2 regions of the Streptomyces nidicola genome follow, and region 2 is predicted to be linked to the other one. Evidence: riboswitches for the same ligand, from Rfam matches in the RefSeq annotation. Region 2 holds a riboswitch; the other holds the start of a gene.

Region 1 (6,139 bases), 3.5 Mb from region 2:
TCTCCGGGCGGGCGCTCGGTATCGATCTGCACATCGAGCCGCGCGCCTCCGGCGGTGTACGGCGCGGGCTCACTGACGCGCTCCGTGAAGCCGTACGAGGCGGGCGGCTCGCCCCCGGTGTCCGGCTGCCCGCCTCCCGGGCCCTCGCCGCCGACCTCGGCCTCGCCCGCAACACGGTCGCCGACGCCTACGCCGACCTCGTCGCCGAGGGTTGGCTCACCGCCCGGCAGGGCTCCGGCACCCGGGTGGCCGAGCGGCCCGGGCGGGCGCCGACCCCGGCCCCCGTCACCAACCGCGTCCCCTTCGCGGGGCACCGCTACGACCTCATGCCCGGCCGCCCCGACCTCGCCTCCTTCCCCCGCGCCGAATGGCTGAAGGCCGCCCGCCGCGCCCTGACCGCCGCCCCGAACGACGCCCTCGGCTACGGCGACCCGCGCGGCCGCCCCGAACTGCGCGCCGCCCTCGCCGGCTATCTGGCCCGCGCCCGCGGCGTCCAGGCCTCGCCGGAGCGGATCGTCGTCTGCGCCGGGTTCGTGCAGGGCATGATCCTGCTCGGCGAGGTGCTGCACCGGCGCGGCGTGCGCGACGTCGCCGTCGAGTCGTACGGGCTCGATCTTCACTGGGGCTATCTGACCCGGCCGGGACTGCGGACCCGGCCGCTTCCCTTCGACCAAGAAGGCGCGGATGTAAGGGAGTTGGGTGAGGAAGGGGCTGTTCTGCTCACTCCCGCGCATCAGTTCCCCCTCGGCGTCGCCCTGCACGCGCGACGCCGCGCCGCCGTCGTCGACTGGGCGCGCCGCACCGGCGGGCTGATCCTGGAGGACGACTACGACGGCGAGTTCCGCTACGACCGGCAGCCCGTCGGCGCCCTCCAGGGCCTCGACCCGGACCGCGTCGTCCACCTCGGCACCGCCAGCAAGTCCCTCGCCCCCGGGCTGCGGCTCGGCTGGATGGTGCTGCCCGCCTCGCTCGTCGACGAGGTCGTCGAGGCCAAGGGCTACACCGACTGGTCCTGCGGCGTCCTCGACCAGCTCACCCTCGCCGAGTTCCTCGAATCCGGCGCGTACGACCGTCATGTGCGCGCCGCCCGGCTCCGCTACCGGCGCCGCCGCGACCAGCTCGTCGCCGCCCTCGCCGAGCGCGCCCCGGCCGTGCGCGCCACCGGCATCGCGGCCGGACTGCACGCCGTGCTCCAACTCCCGCCCGGCACCGAGCGATCCGTCGTACAGGCCGCCGCCTGGCAGCGCCTCGGCATCTCGGGCCTGGCCGAATTCCGGCACGAGGACGCGCCCGCGCCCGACGCCCCCATGGACGCCCTGGTCGTCGGCTACGGCACCCCGCCCGATCACGCATGGCCGGGCGCGTTGGATACCCTGTGCCGGGTCCTGCCCTAGGGCAGGCGCAGAGAACGGAAAAGTACGACGCATCACGGGGGAAACGTCATGAACGACAGCAAGGACGGCAAGGACGCCGCGAACAAGGCGGCCACCCAGCGACGGCTGCGCTCCGGCACCGTCGCGCTCGGCGGCGTGGGCCTGCTGGCCGCCGCGCTCACCGCCTGCTCCTCGGACTCCGACGTCGACAAGCGCTGCATCGACCGGAACAGCTACAACGCGTCCAAGGGCTACAAGGTCGTCTCCGACAAGTACTGCAAGTCCTCGTCCACCAAGTCCTCGGTGAACGGCAGTTGGTACTACGGCGGCAAGAAGAAGGGCAGCCGCGTCGGCAGCGGCTCCTTCACCAAGTCCTCGGGCGGCGGCGTCACCCGCGGCGGCTTCGGCAGCGGCGGCAAGGGCGGAAGCTCCGGCGGCTGAGCCCCGGAGGCACTGATGAAGCGACACACCATCACCCCACGCCCCGGCTGGCAGCAGACCGTCGAGGAACAGGGGCTCATCTACCCGCTCACCCGCTACCCCGACGACTCACTGCGCCCCTACTGGGACGAGAGCGCCTACTACGAGTTCTCCCTCCCCGAGGTCGAGGCGCTCGAAGAGGTCGTCGAGGAGCTGCACCGCATGTGCCTCGCCGCGGCGGAACACATCGTCCGCAACGACCGCTTCGCCGACCTCGGGATCACCGACCCGCGCGTCGCCGCGGCGGTCGCCGAGGCCTGGCAGCGTCGCGCCGAACTCCCGTCCGTGTACGGCCGGTTCGACCTGCGCTACGACGGCACAGGCCCCGCGAAGCTCCTCGAGTACAACGCCGACACCCCCACCTCCCTGGTCGAGGCCGCCAGCCCCCAGTGGTTCTGGATGGAGGAGCGGTTCCCCGGCGCCGACCAGTGGAACTCGCTGCACGAGCGGCTCATCGACGCCTGGAAGAAGCAGGCCGCCCTGCTCCCGCCGGGCAGCCCGCTCTACTTCGCGCACTCCTCGGCCGACGAACTCGGCGAGGACCTGATGACCGTCGGATATCTGAAGGAGACCGCCGAACAGGCGGGCCTGGACACCGACTGGATCTCCATGGAGGAGATCGGCTGGGACAGCCTCTCCGAGCGCTTCGTCGACAACCAACTCCGGTTCATCCGCAGCTGCTTCAAGCTGTACCCGTGGGAGTGGCTGACCTCCGACGAATTCGCCCCGCACGTCCTCGCCGGCCTCGACAACGGCGGCGGCACGGGTACGACGATGTGGATCGAGCCCGCCTGGAAGATGCTGCTCAGCAACAAGGCGCTGCTCGCGGTGCTGTGGGAGCTGTACCCCGGCCACCCGAACCTGCTGCCCGCCTACCTCGACGGGCCGCGTGAACTGGCGACCGGACCGGGCCCCGGCTACGTGTCGAAGCCGCTGCTCGGGCGCGAGGGCGCGGGCGTCACGATCCACGCACCCGGGTCCACCCCGCCAACCCCCGAAGAGCCGTGCTGCTACCAGGAGTTGAGCGAGCTGCCCGACTTCGACGGCAACCGCGTCGTCCTCGGCGCATGGGTCGTCGAGGACGAGGCGGCCGGCCTCGGCATCCGGGAATCGGCGGGGCTTGTCACGGACGAGTACGCCCGCTTCCTGCCCCACGTCATCCTGTGACCCTCGGTAAAAGGGGCTACGCGCCCAGCACCGCCCGCAGCTGATCGAGGCCCCAGTCCAGATCGTCCTTGCTGATCACCAGCGGCGGGGCGATCCGGATGGTGGACCCGTGGGTGTCCTTCACCAGGACCCCACGGCCCATCAGCTTCTGAGAGATCTCCCGGCCCGTCCCGTACGACGGATCGATGTCGACGCCCGCCCACAGTCCGCGCCCGCGCACCTCGGTGACCTTCCCCGTCCCCGTCAACAGGCCCAGCTCGGCGTGCAGATGCTCGCCCAGCTCCGCCGCCCGCTCCTGGAACTCCCCGGTGCGCAGCATCGCGATCACCTCCAGGGCCACGGCGCAGGCGAGGGGGTTCCCGCCGAACGTCGACCCGTGCTCGCCCGGCCGGAACACCCCGAGCACGGCCTTGCTCGACACCACCGCCGACACCGGCACGACCCCGCCGCCGAGCGCCTTGCCCAGCACGTACATGTCCGGCACCACGCCCTCGTGCTCGCACGCGAAGGTACGACCGGTCCGCCCGAGGCCCGACTGGATCTCGTCCGCGACGAACAGCACGTTCCGCTCGCGCGTCAGCTCCCGGACGCCCGCGAGATAGCCGGGCGGCGGGACGAGCACGCCCGCCTCGCCCTGGATCGGCTCGATCAGCACCGCCACCGTCTCGTCCGTGACCGCGGCGCGCAGCGCGTCCAGATCGCCGTACGGGACGATGTCGAAGCCCGGCGTGTACGGACCGAAGTCGGCGCGGGCCTCCTCGTCGGTGGAGAAGCTCACGATGGTCGTCGTACGGCCGTGGAAGTTGTCGCTCGCGACCACGATCCTGGCCCGCCCGTCCGGCACGCCCTTGACCCGGTAGCCCCACTTGCGCGCGGTCTTCACGGCGGTCTCGACGGCCTCCGCGCCCGTGTTCATCGGCAGCACCATCTCCATGCCGCACAGCTCGGCGAGCTCCGTGCAGAACGCGGCGAACCGGTCGTGGTGGAAGGCCCGCGACGTCAGCGTCACCCGCTCCAGCTGGGCCTTCGCGGCCTCGATGAGGCGACGGTTGCCGTGCCCGAAGTTGAGCGCCGAGTACCCGGCGAGCATGTCGAGGTAGCGCCGCCCCTCGACGTCCGTCATCCACGCGCCCTCGGCGGTGGCGACGACGACCGGGAGCGGGTGGTAGTTGTGCGCGCCATGGTCTTCGGAGGCGGTGATGAAGTCCTGCGTGGCGTGTCCTGCGGTGGTCGGTGGAGTCACAGAAGTCACGGGATCTCCGTTCGTCGCGGCTCATCGCGCTGGGTGTGGGACGGGCTTGTGGCCCCTTCCTATCGTCGCTCGCGATGTGGACGTGGAAACCTCGCCCGGCGACGCGCCCGCTAATGTGGGGGCAGGGCCGTGACTGGCGCGCTGGGATGGGATCGACCATCGGGGAGCGGCCCGAGCAGTGTGTGCCGTGCGCCTGGGCCGACCACCCGTGAACCGACCGCGTATCGACCGTGTCCGGAGGCTGCCCCCATGACCGATGCCCGCTTGACCCCCGAATCCACCGCGTACCGCGCCGCCCTCGATGTCGTACGGGGCGTGGAGCCGCGCGTCGCCGACGCCATCGCGCAGGAGCTGACCGACCAGCGCGAGATGCTCAAGCTGATCGCGTCCGAGAACTACGCGTCCCCGGCGACGCTGCTGACCATGGGCAACTGGTTCAGCGACAAGTACGCCGAAGGCACCATCGGCCGCCGCTTCTACGCCGGCTGCCGCAACGTCGACACCGTCGAGTCGATCGCCGCGGAGCACGCCCGCGAGCTGTTCGGCGCGCGGCACGCGTATGTGCAGCCGCACTCCGGGATCGACGCCAACCTCGTCGCCTTCTGGGCCGTGCTCGCCGACCGTGTCGAGGCGCCGTTCCTCGCGAAGACCGGGGTCCGGCAGATCAACGACCTCACCGAGGCGGACTGGGCCGAGCTGCGCCAGGCCTTCGGCAACCAGCGGATGCTCGGTATGTCGCTGGACGCCGGTGGCCACCTCACGCACGGCTTCAGGCCGAATATCAGCGGAAAAATGTTCGATCAGCGGTCGTACGGCACCGACCCCGCCACCGGGCTCATCGACTACGAGGCGCTGCGCGCGCAGGCCCGCGAGTTCAAGCCGATGATCATCGTCGCCGGTTACTCCGCGTACCCGCGCCTCGTGAACTTCCGGATCATGCGGGAGATCGCCGACGAGGTCGGGGCGACGCTCATGGTCGACATGGCGCACTTCGCGGGGCTCGTCGCGGGCAAGGTGCTCACCGGCGACTTCGACCCGGTGCCGCACGCGCAGATCGTCACCACGACCACCCACAAGTCGCTGCGTGGGCCGCGTGGCGGCATGGTGCTGTGCGACGACTCGCTGAAGGACCAGGTCGACCGGGGCTGCCCGATGGTGCTCGGCGGGCCGCTGCCGCACGTCATGGCCGCGAAGGCGGTCGCCCTCGCCGAGGCGCGGCAGCCCGCGTTCCAGGACTACGCGCAGCGCATCGTCGACAACGCGCGGGCACTGGCGGAGGGGCTCACGCGGCGCGGCGCGACGCTCGTCACCGGCGGCACGGACAACCACCTCAACCTCATCGACGTGGCGTCCTCCTACGGCCTCACGGGGCGCCAGGCAGAGTCCGCGCTGCTCGACTCCGGCATCGTCACCAACCGCAACGCGATTCCGGCGGACCCGAACGGGGCGTGGTACACGTCCGGCATCCGTATCGGTACGCCGGCGTTGACCACGCGGGGGCTCGGTGCCGGTGAGATGGACGAGATCGCGGCGCTCATGGACCGGGTGCTGGCGGCCTCCGAGCCGGGGACCACGAAGTCCGGGGCGGTGTCCAAGGCGAGCCACGTGCTCGACCCGAAGATCGCGGACGAGGTGTCCCACCGGGCGACGGATCTCCTGGCCGGGTTCCCCCTGTACGGCCGGATCGACCTGGGCTGAGCCCCTCCGTGGCGTGGGGCGGGCGACCGTCCTACGCCACGGGGCGCTGCCCCGGCCCTCGCGGGCGGGGCTGAAAGATCGGGGCGCTGCCCCGTCCCCGTGGGCTCTCGTGCGAACGGCGGGGCCGATGGTGCCGAACCGGCGTTACGGCCTCGGGGCTCCGCCCCGG
Region 2 (6,139 bases):
AAGCTGAAGTCGACGCCGACGCACGGCTCGTGCGCGCCGGGCTCGCCGAACGGGCCCAGGCGGTCAACGACCACTACCGCACACCCGAACCCCGTATCGGCGTCTCCATCGCCCACCTGGGTCTCGCGGCCCGCCTTTGGTCACCGGTCCTCGCCTGCGCGCTCGTCCACGGGATCGTGCCGACGATGAGCGCGGTGGAGTGGTCGGGCGAGGGCTCGGCCATCCGGCTGCGCCGACCCGAGGGCCGACGCGCGGCGGAACTCCCGTCACTCGCCGACGCGGTCCACGAGCAGGTGGACGGCGTCCTGGAGGCGGTCGAGAACGCCCTCACCACCAAGGTGGCGCCGCGCCTGCTGGCCGGTAATTCCGCGTCGGCGCTCGTCGGCTCGGCGGCCCAACTACTGAGGTCGCGGCCCGAGTTGCGTACGGATCTCACGCGTCTGACACGCGAACTGCTGGAGACGGGCCGACTGCGGGGCACGGGCCGGATCACCGGAGCCGATCTGTCGTTCCGGCGACGCAGCTGTTGCCTCTTTTACCGCGCGCCCGGCGGCGGCAAGTGCGGAGACTGCTGTTTGGTGCGGTGATGGCGGTGATGGTGGAGTGACTGGACGACGATGAAGACAAGACACACGAAGGAGAGCCGCGCCTCATGTTGATCACCGCCGCGCACGTCCTGGTCGGACCCGATCGTGACGCCCTGGCCGACGGCGCGGTGCTCGTACGCGAGGGCGTCATCGCCTGCGTCGGCCCGCGCGAAGAGGTCGAGCGCCGGGCGCGGCCCGATGAGCCTCGGCTCGACTTTCCTGCCGGAACCGTGCTCCCCGGCCTGATCGATGCCCACGTGCACCTCTGCTTCGACGCGGGCCCCGACCCCGTCGCCACGCTCCAGGAGCAGGGCGACGAGGCGCTGTTCGCCGCCATGGCGGGTCGGGCGGAGCAGCTGCTGAGCGTCGGTGTCACGACGGTCCGAGATCTGGGTGACCGGGGTGGCCTCGCGGTGCGTCTCGCCCGGGACATCAAGGAGGGCGCGGCCGTCGGCCCGCGTGTCGTCCCGGCCACGGTGCCGGTCACTCCGCCCGGTGGCCATTGCTGGTTCCTCGGCGGCGAGGCCTCCGGCCCTGACGAATTGCGGCGCCTGGTTCGGCGCAACGTGGAGGCGGGCGCCGAAGTCATCAAGGTCATGGCGACCGGCGGCGGCCTCACCAAGGGTGGAGCCAAGAGCTGGGAATCCGAGCTGTCCGAGGCGGAGTTGGCGGCGCTCGTCGACGAGGCACACGGCGCAGGGCTGCCGGTCGCCGCGCACGCGCACGGCGTCGACGGCATCACGGCCGCTGTCGCGGCGGGCGTCGACAGTATCGAGCACTGCACCTGGATGACGGCCGACGGATTCGAGGTCCGCCAGGACGTGCTCGACCAGATCGTCCAGCGGAACATCCACGTCTGCCCCACGGTCAGCCCGAACTGGCGGATGCTGCCGAAGTTCTTCGGCGCCGAGCGCGCCGAGGCCATGTTCGGCGCGGTGCGTCGGATGGCCGAGGCCGGTGCGCGGCTGATCGCGGGCACCGACGCGGGCGTCCAGCGCGCCGGGTTCGACGGCCTGCCCTCCAGCCTCACGTTCTACGAGCACCTGGGCCTGCCCAACGACCGCGTCCTCGCCATGGCCACGACGGAAGCCGCTCGCGCGCTGCGCCTTGAGGAGACGACCGGCCGGCTCACTGCCGGCTACAGCGCCGACATCCTCGTGGTGACCGGCGACCCGCTCGCCGACCTCGGGGCGCTGCGGTCGGTGGCGGCCGTGATCGCGGCGGGCCGACTGCACGGGCCGGGGGACAACGCGTAGCAGCGGCAGGGGAGTTGTTCAGTTCCCGGGGCCCTCGCAAGGGTCGTCGCCCGGGGCCAGTGGCCGGGTGTCCGCCGCCAGGCAGGAGGAGTACACGCGCGTCGGCGTGGGCCGTGGCTCAGGTCCCGATGCGGCCGTCATCGCGACGGCCAGCCCGACGCCGACGGCGACCAGCACGACCAGGGCGGCAACGAGCATGACGAAGCGCATCGTCATCCACCGCCGAAGTGGTCGCGGAGCGCCTCGTGGCAGTCGTCCTCGCCGGCGTTCCGGACGCGCGAGAACGCCACCGCCCCGTCCTTCTTGCCGTCCTGCTCGTTCTTGGCCAACTGCTTCTCGAGGTCCGCGATCAGCTCGGCGCACCGGGCGCTGACGGGCTTTCCGGGCTTCGGATCGGGCTCCGGGGAGGCGTTGAGGCCGAAGGTGACGGCGAGGCCGGCCGCACACAGCACCGCCCACGCGACAACCCACGCGCGGCGGCTCCTCGGTATGAGTCTTGGCACCCCGGCATCTTACGAGCACTTCGGCGGACTTTCGCCGGAACGAGCCTTCGTGGCCGGCGCGCTCCGTGCGGCTGCGGTGTCGACTACAGTTCCCCGTGGGCCGTGACTGGCGCTGAGGTGGAGCACCACCGGGGAGCGGTCCGACACGATGTCGTTGCCGTGCGCCTGGGCGAGTGGTCAGCAACGCCTGGAGGGCAACGATGTCCGAGACTCGCACGGCTCACCTCATGGACGGCTCCGGCCTCGCCGCACGGATCGTCGCGGAGACCGCTGCCAGAGCGGCGGAGATCACCGGTCGCACGGGAGTCAGCCCCTGTCTGGCGACGGTACTGGTGGGCGAGGACCCCGCGTCCGCCACGTACGTCCGCATGAAGCGGGCACGGTGCGCGAAGGCAGGCATCACATCCCGGCACATCGGCCTGCCCGCCACCACCACGACCGCCGAACTCGTCCACACCCTCTCGGACTTGTCCGGCGATCCGGACGTGCACGGCATCCTGCTCCAGCACCCTTGCGGCCCGCGCATCGACGAGCGGGCCGCGTTCGAGGCCATCGCGCCGGAGAAGGACGTCGACGGCGTCACGATGCAATCCTTCGCCGCGATGAGCTTCGCGCGGCCCGGCTTCGTGTCGTGCACGCCTGGCGGAATCATGCGCCTGCTCGAGGCGTACGACGTCGAACTCGCCGGCAAGCGGGCCGTGGTGGTGGGACGCAGCGCGATCCTCGGCAAGCCGGTCGGCATGCTCCTGCTGGCCAAGGACGCGACGGTGACCTACTGCCACTCCCGCACCACCGACCTGTCGGCGAACCTCCGGGAAGCGGACATCGTGGTGGCGGCCGTGGGGCGGCCCCGGCTGATCCGCGGTGCGGACATCAAACCGGGCGCGGTCGTGATCGACGCCGGCTACAACCCCGGCAACGTCGGCGACGTGGACCATGACACCGCCCTCACCCGAGCAGGTCTGATCACCCCGGTCCCCGGCGGCGTCGGGCCGATGACCATCGCGGTGCTGCTCGAGCAGACGGTGAAGGCCGCCGCGGACCAGCTCGGAACCGCGCACCACATGTGAGTCCGCTATGCGCGCCCCGGGTACGGCGCGAGGTGCCGGTCCGCGGTCCAGGGCCTGTCACCCACCAGCGCCGCCAACTGGACCAGGTCACCCGCCACCAGATCCCAATCTGCGTCGGGTGCCAAGTCCTTGGTCTGCGTGGGTCCGTACTCGGTCGGCCGCGCGACGAAGGCGGTCCGAAGGCCCGCGTCCCGGGCGGCGCGCAGGTCTTCGTTGTGGGCCGCCGCGAGCATGACCTGGTCGGGGCGCAGCCCCAGGAAGGCGGCGGCCCGCTCGTAGGCCTCGCGTTGGGGTTTGTACGCGCGGGTGATGTCGGAGGCGACGATCACGTCCCAGGGGAGGCCCGCGTGCTTGGCCAGGCGGGACAGGAGCGCGAGGTTGCCGTTCGACAACGCCCCGGTCGTCACGCTCCTGGCCAGTTGCTCCAGACCAGGAACGGAATCGGTCCACGCCGGCAGCCGATGCCACGCCTCGTTGAGCCACCTCAACTCGGCCTCGTCGAACGCCGTGGGGTCGACGCCGTGCTCGCCCAGCACGGTCCGCAGGTTCTCCGCGTGGAGCACGTCGAGCGGCACGAATCCCCGTCGACCGGTGCGTACGGGTTCCATCGCCGGCTGGTAGAGCTCCCGCCAGCGCATGGCGAACGCGGTCCCGTCGAGCGTCAGGCCGTGCCGTGCGGCGAAGTCGTCGACGGCGGCCGCGACTCCGGTCCGCCAGTCGACGACCGTACCGAAGGTGTCGAACAGCACGGCCTCGAGCTGCTGAATGCGTCCATCCATTGGAATCGGCCTTTCGTAGACGGCGAGGACGTCAGGCTCCCACGCCCCTTCGTGCTCAGCCGCGCGGGGAGTGGACCGAGTCGGCGCTGATGGCGAGGAGGACGCGCTCCTGGTCGCGCCCGCCGAACCAGGGGTAGGGCCCGCCCAGGTACTTGTGCGCCACCTTGTCGATGTGCGCCTCCGCGCCCTCGGTCGTGGACGTCACGACGCGGCCGCGGAGGGCCCAGTACCGCGAGGGCTCCGCCGGATCCGCGATGCCGACGGCGACGCGCGGATCGCGGCGGATGTTCCGCATCTTCTGATGGGTGGTCACCGTGTTGATGACAACGTGATCCCCGTCCCTGTCCACCCAGGTCTGAGTGATCTGCGGCGAACCGTCAGGCATGAGTGTCGTCAGGAAACAGATGGCCGGCCCGTCCAGGACGGCGGCCAGCTCACTCGGCAATGACATCTCGGACACCTTTCACGTCTGACACGGAACGCCCACCCAATCAAAGCCCGCCGCACCGGCCGCACTCAGGGGACCGAGTCCCGGGGCTCAGCCGGTGTGCTCGCCCCGCCGACCCCTTGCCCACGCCCCGCCCCGTATGCGATCTTAAAGTCATCCATGCTATGGAAACGTTTCCATGGAATCCACGAGGAGGTGGAGCAACGGATGGCCACGATCAAGGACGTCGCGGCGCGGGCCGGGGTCGCGCTCGGGACCGCGTCGCGGGTGCTCAGCGGGAGCAGTCAGACCTCGGCCGATTCCCGCGCGCGAGTGCTCGCGGCCGCCGCCGAGTTGGGCTACGTGGCCAACGGGCCCGCCCGTGCCCTGCGGCGCGCCCGGACCGACGTACTGGGGCTGCTCGTCTCGGACATCCGCAACCCGTTCTTCTCCGAACTGGCGCACGCCGCCGAGCAGGAGGCACGCAGGCACGGCTACACCGTCCTGCTGGCCAACGCCAACGAGGACGCCGACCAGGCCGACGCCTACCTCCGGACCTTCGCCTCGCAGCGCATCGACGGCCTGCTGTTCGCGCCGCAGAGCACCGTCTCGCCGCAGCTCGCCGCCACCGTCGCCTCCGGTCTTCCGCTCGTCTTCCTCAACCGCACGATCGACGGACTCGACGCGCCGATGTACGGGACGGACAACGCGCAGGGCGTCGGGCAGGTGCTCCACTGGCTGCAGCGGCGCGGGCATCGTGACGTCGCCTTCATCGGGGGCCCCGACGCCATCTCCACCGGCGCCGAGCGCCGCGCCGCCTACCTCGCCGGGCGCGAGCGGCACGGCATCAGCACCGACGAACGGCTGCTGGACGCCGGTGACTTCCTCTCCGACGGGGCCGCCAAGGCCATGCACCGCGTCCTCGACCGCGGCGTCCCGTTCACGGCGGTCTTCGGTGCGAACGGCCTGACCACCCTCGGTGCCGTGCGCGCGCTGCGCGAGCGGCTCGGCGTCGAACAGGCGGCCCGCATCGAGGTCGTGTCCGTCGATGACCTCGACTGGTTCGAGTTCGCCTCGCCACCCATCAGCGCGGTCCGCCAGGACGCGGCGGAGATCGGCCGCCTCGGCGTACGCGGGGTGGTGGACCTCATCGCCGGTCGCCCGGCCGCGGGCGAGCGCGTCCCCACGTCCTTCGTCGACCGGGCGCCCAAGGCCCAACAGTGAGTGCCCGCACGGCACTTGAGTCACAAAAATTCGAAAGGCAGGACAACGCATGAGGGTCGCCCTCGGCGCGGACCACGCAGGTTTCGCACTCAAGCACGCCGTCCGACAGGCCATCGAGGCGCTCGGGCACGACGTGGTGGACTGCGGCACCCACGGCAGCGAACCCGTCGACTTCCCCGACATCACCCGCGCCACCTGCGAGCCCGTGCTCAGCGGCGCCGCCGACCGCGCCGTGCTCGTGTGCGGCACCGGACAGGGCGCCGTCATGGCCGCCAACAAGCTGCCCGGCATCC

What was found. Region 2 has a riboswitch for ZMP and ZTP ahead of ACOKM3_RS02535 (bifunctional 5,10-methylenetetrahydrofolate dehydrogenase/5,10-methenyltetrahydrofolate cyclohydrolase). Riboswitches for the same ligand answer to the same signal wherever they lie in the genome.
Region 1: it holds a riboswitch for ZMP and ZTP, as region 2 does, so the genes downstream of both, ACOKM3_RS18090 (glycine hydroxymethyltransferase) here and ACOKM3_RS02535 (bifunctional 5,10-methylenetetrahydrofolate dehydrogenase/5,10-methenyltetrahydrofolate cyclohydrolase) in region 2, are expected to answer to the same signal.

The regions. Positions count from the first base shown of each region.
Region 1 is NZ_JBNBPI010000001.1:3,998,786-4,004,924, reverse strand. It holds gene pdxR (MocR-like pyridoxine biosynthesis transcription factor PdxR) at 1-1,394, shown strand, start outside; gene ACOKM3_RS18105 (hypothetical protein) at 1,443-1,814, shown strand; gene ACOKM3_RS18100 (glutathionylspermidine synthase family protein) at 1,830-3,020, shown strand; gene rocD (ornithine--oxo-acid transaminase) at 3,037-4,263, opposite strand; ZMP/ZTP riboswitch at 4,392-4,478, shown strand; gene ACOKM3_RS18090 (glycine hydroxymethyltransferase) at 4,522-5,970, shown strand.
Region 2 is NZ_JBNBPI010000001.1:533,612-539,750, reverse strand. It holds gene ACOKM3_RS02555 ((2Fe-2S)-binding protein) at 1-587, shown strand, start outside; gene ACOKM3_RS02550 (amidohydrolase family protein) at 653-1,843, shown strand; gene ACOKM3_RS02545 (hypothetical protein) at 1,862-2,053, opposite strand; gene ACOKM3_RS02540 (hypothetical protein) at 2,056-2,346, opposite strand; ZMP/ZTP riboswitch at 2,439-2,524, shown strand; gene ACOKM3_RS02535 (bifunctional 5,10-methylenetetrahydrofolate dehydrogenase/5,10-methenyltetrahydrofolate cyclohydrolase) at 2,547-3,416, shown strand; gene ACOKM3_RS02530 (haloacid dehalogenase type II) at 3,422-4,195, opposite strand; gene ACOKM3_RS02525 (PPOX class F420-dependent oxidoreductase) at 4,251-4,646, opposite strand; gene ACOKM3_RS02520 (LacI family DNA-binding transcriptional regulator) at 4,851-5,846, shown strand; gene ACOKM3_RS02515 (RpiB/LacA/LacB family sugar-phosphate isomerase) at 5,896-6,139, shown strand, end outside.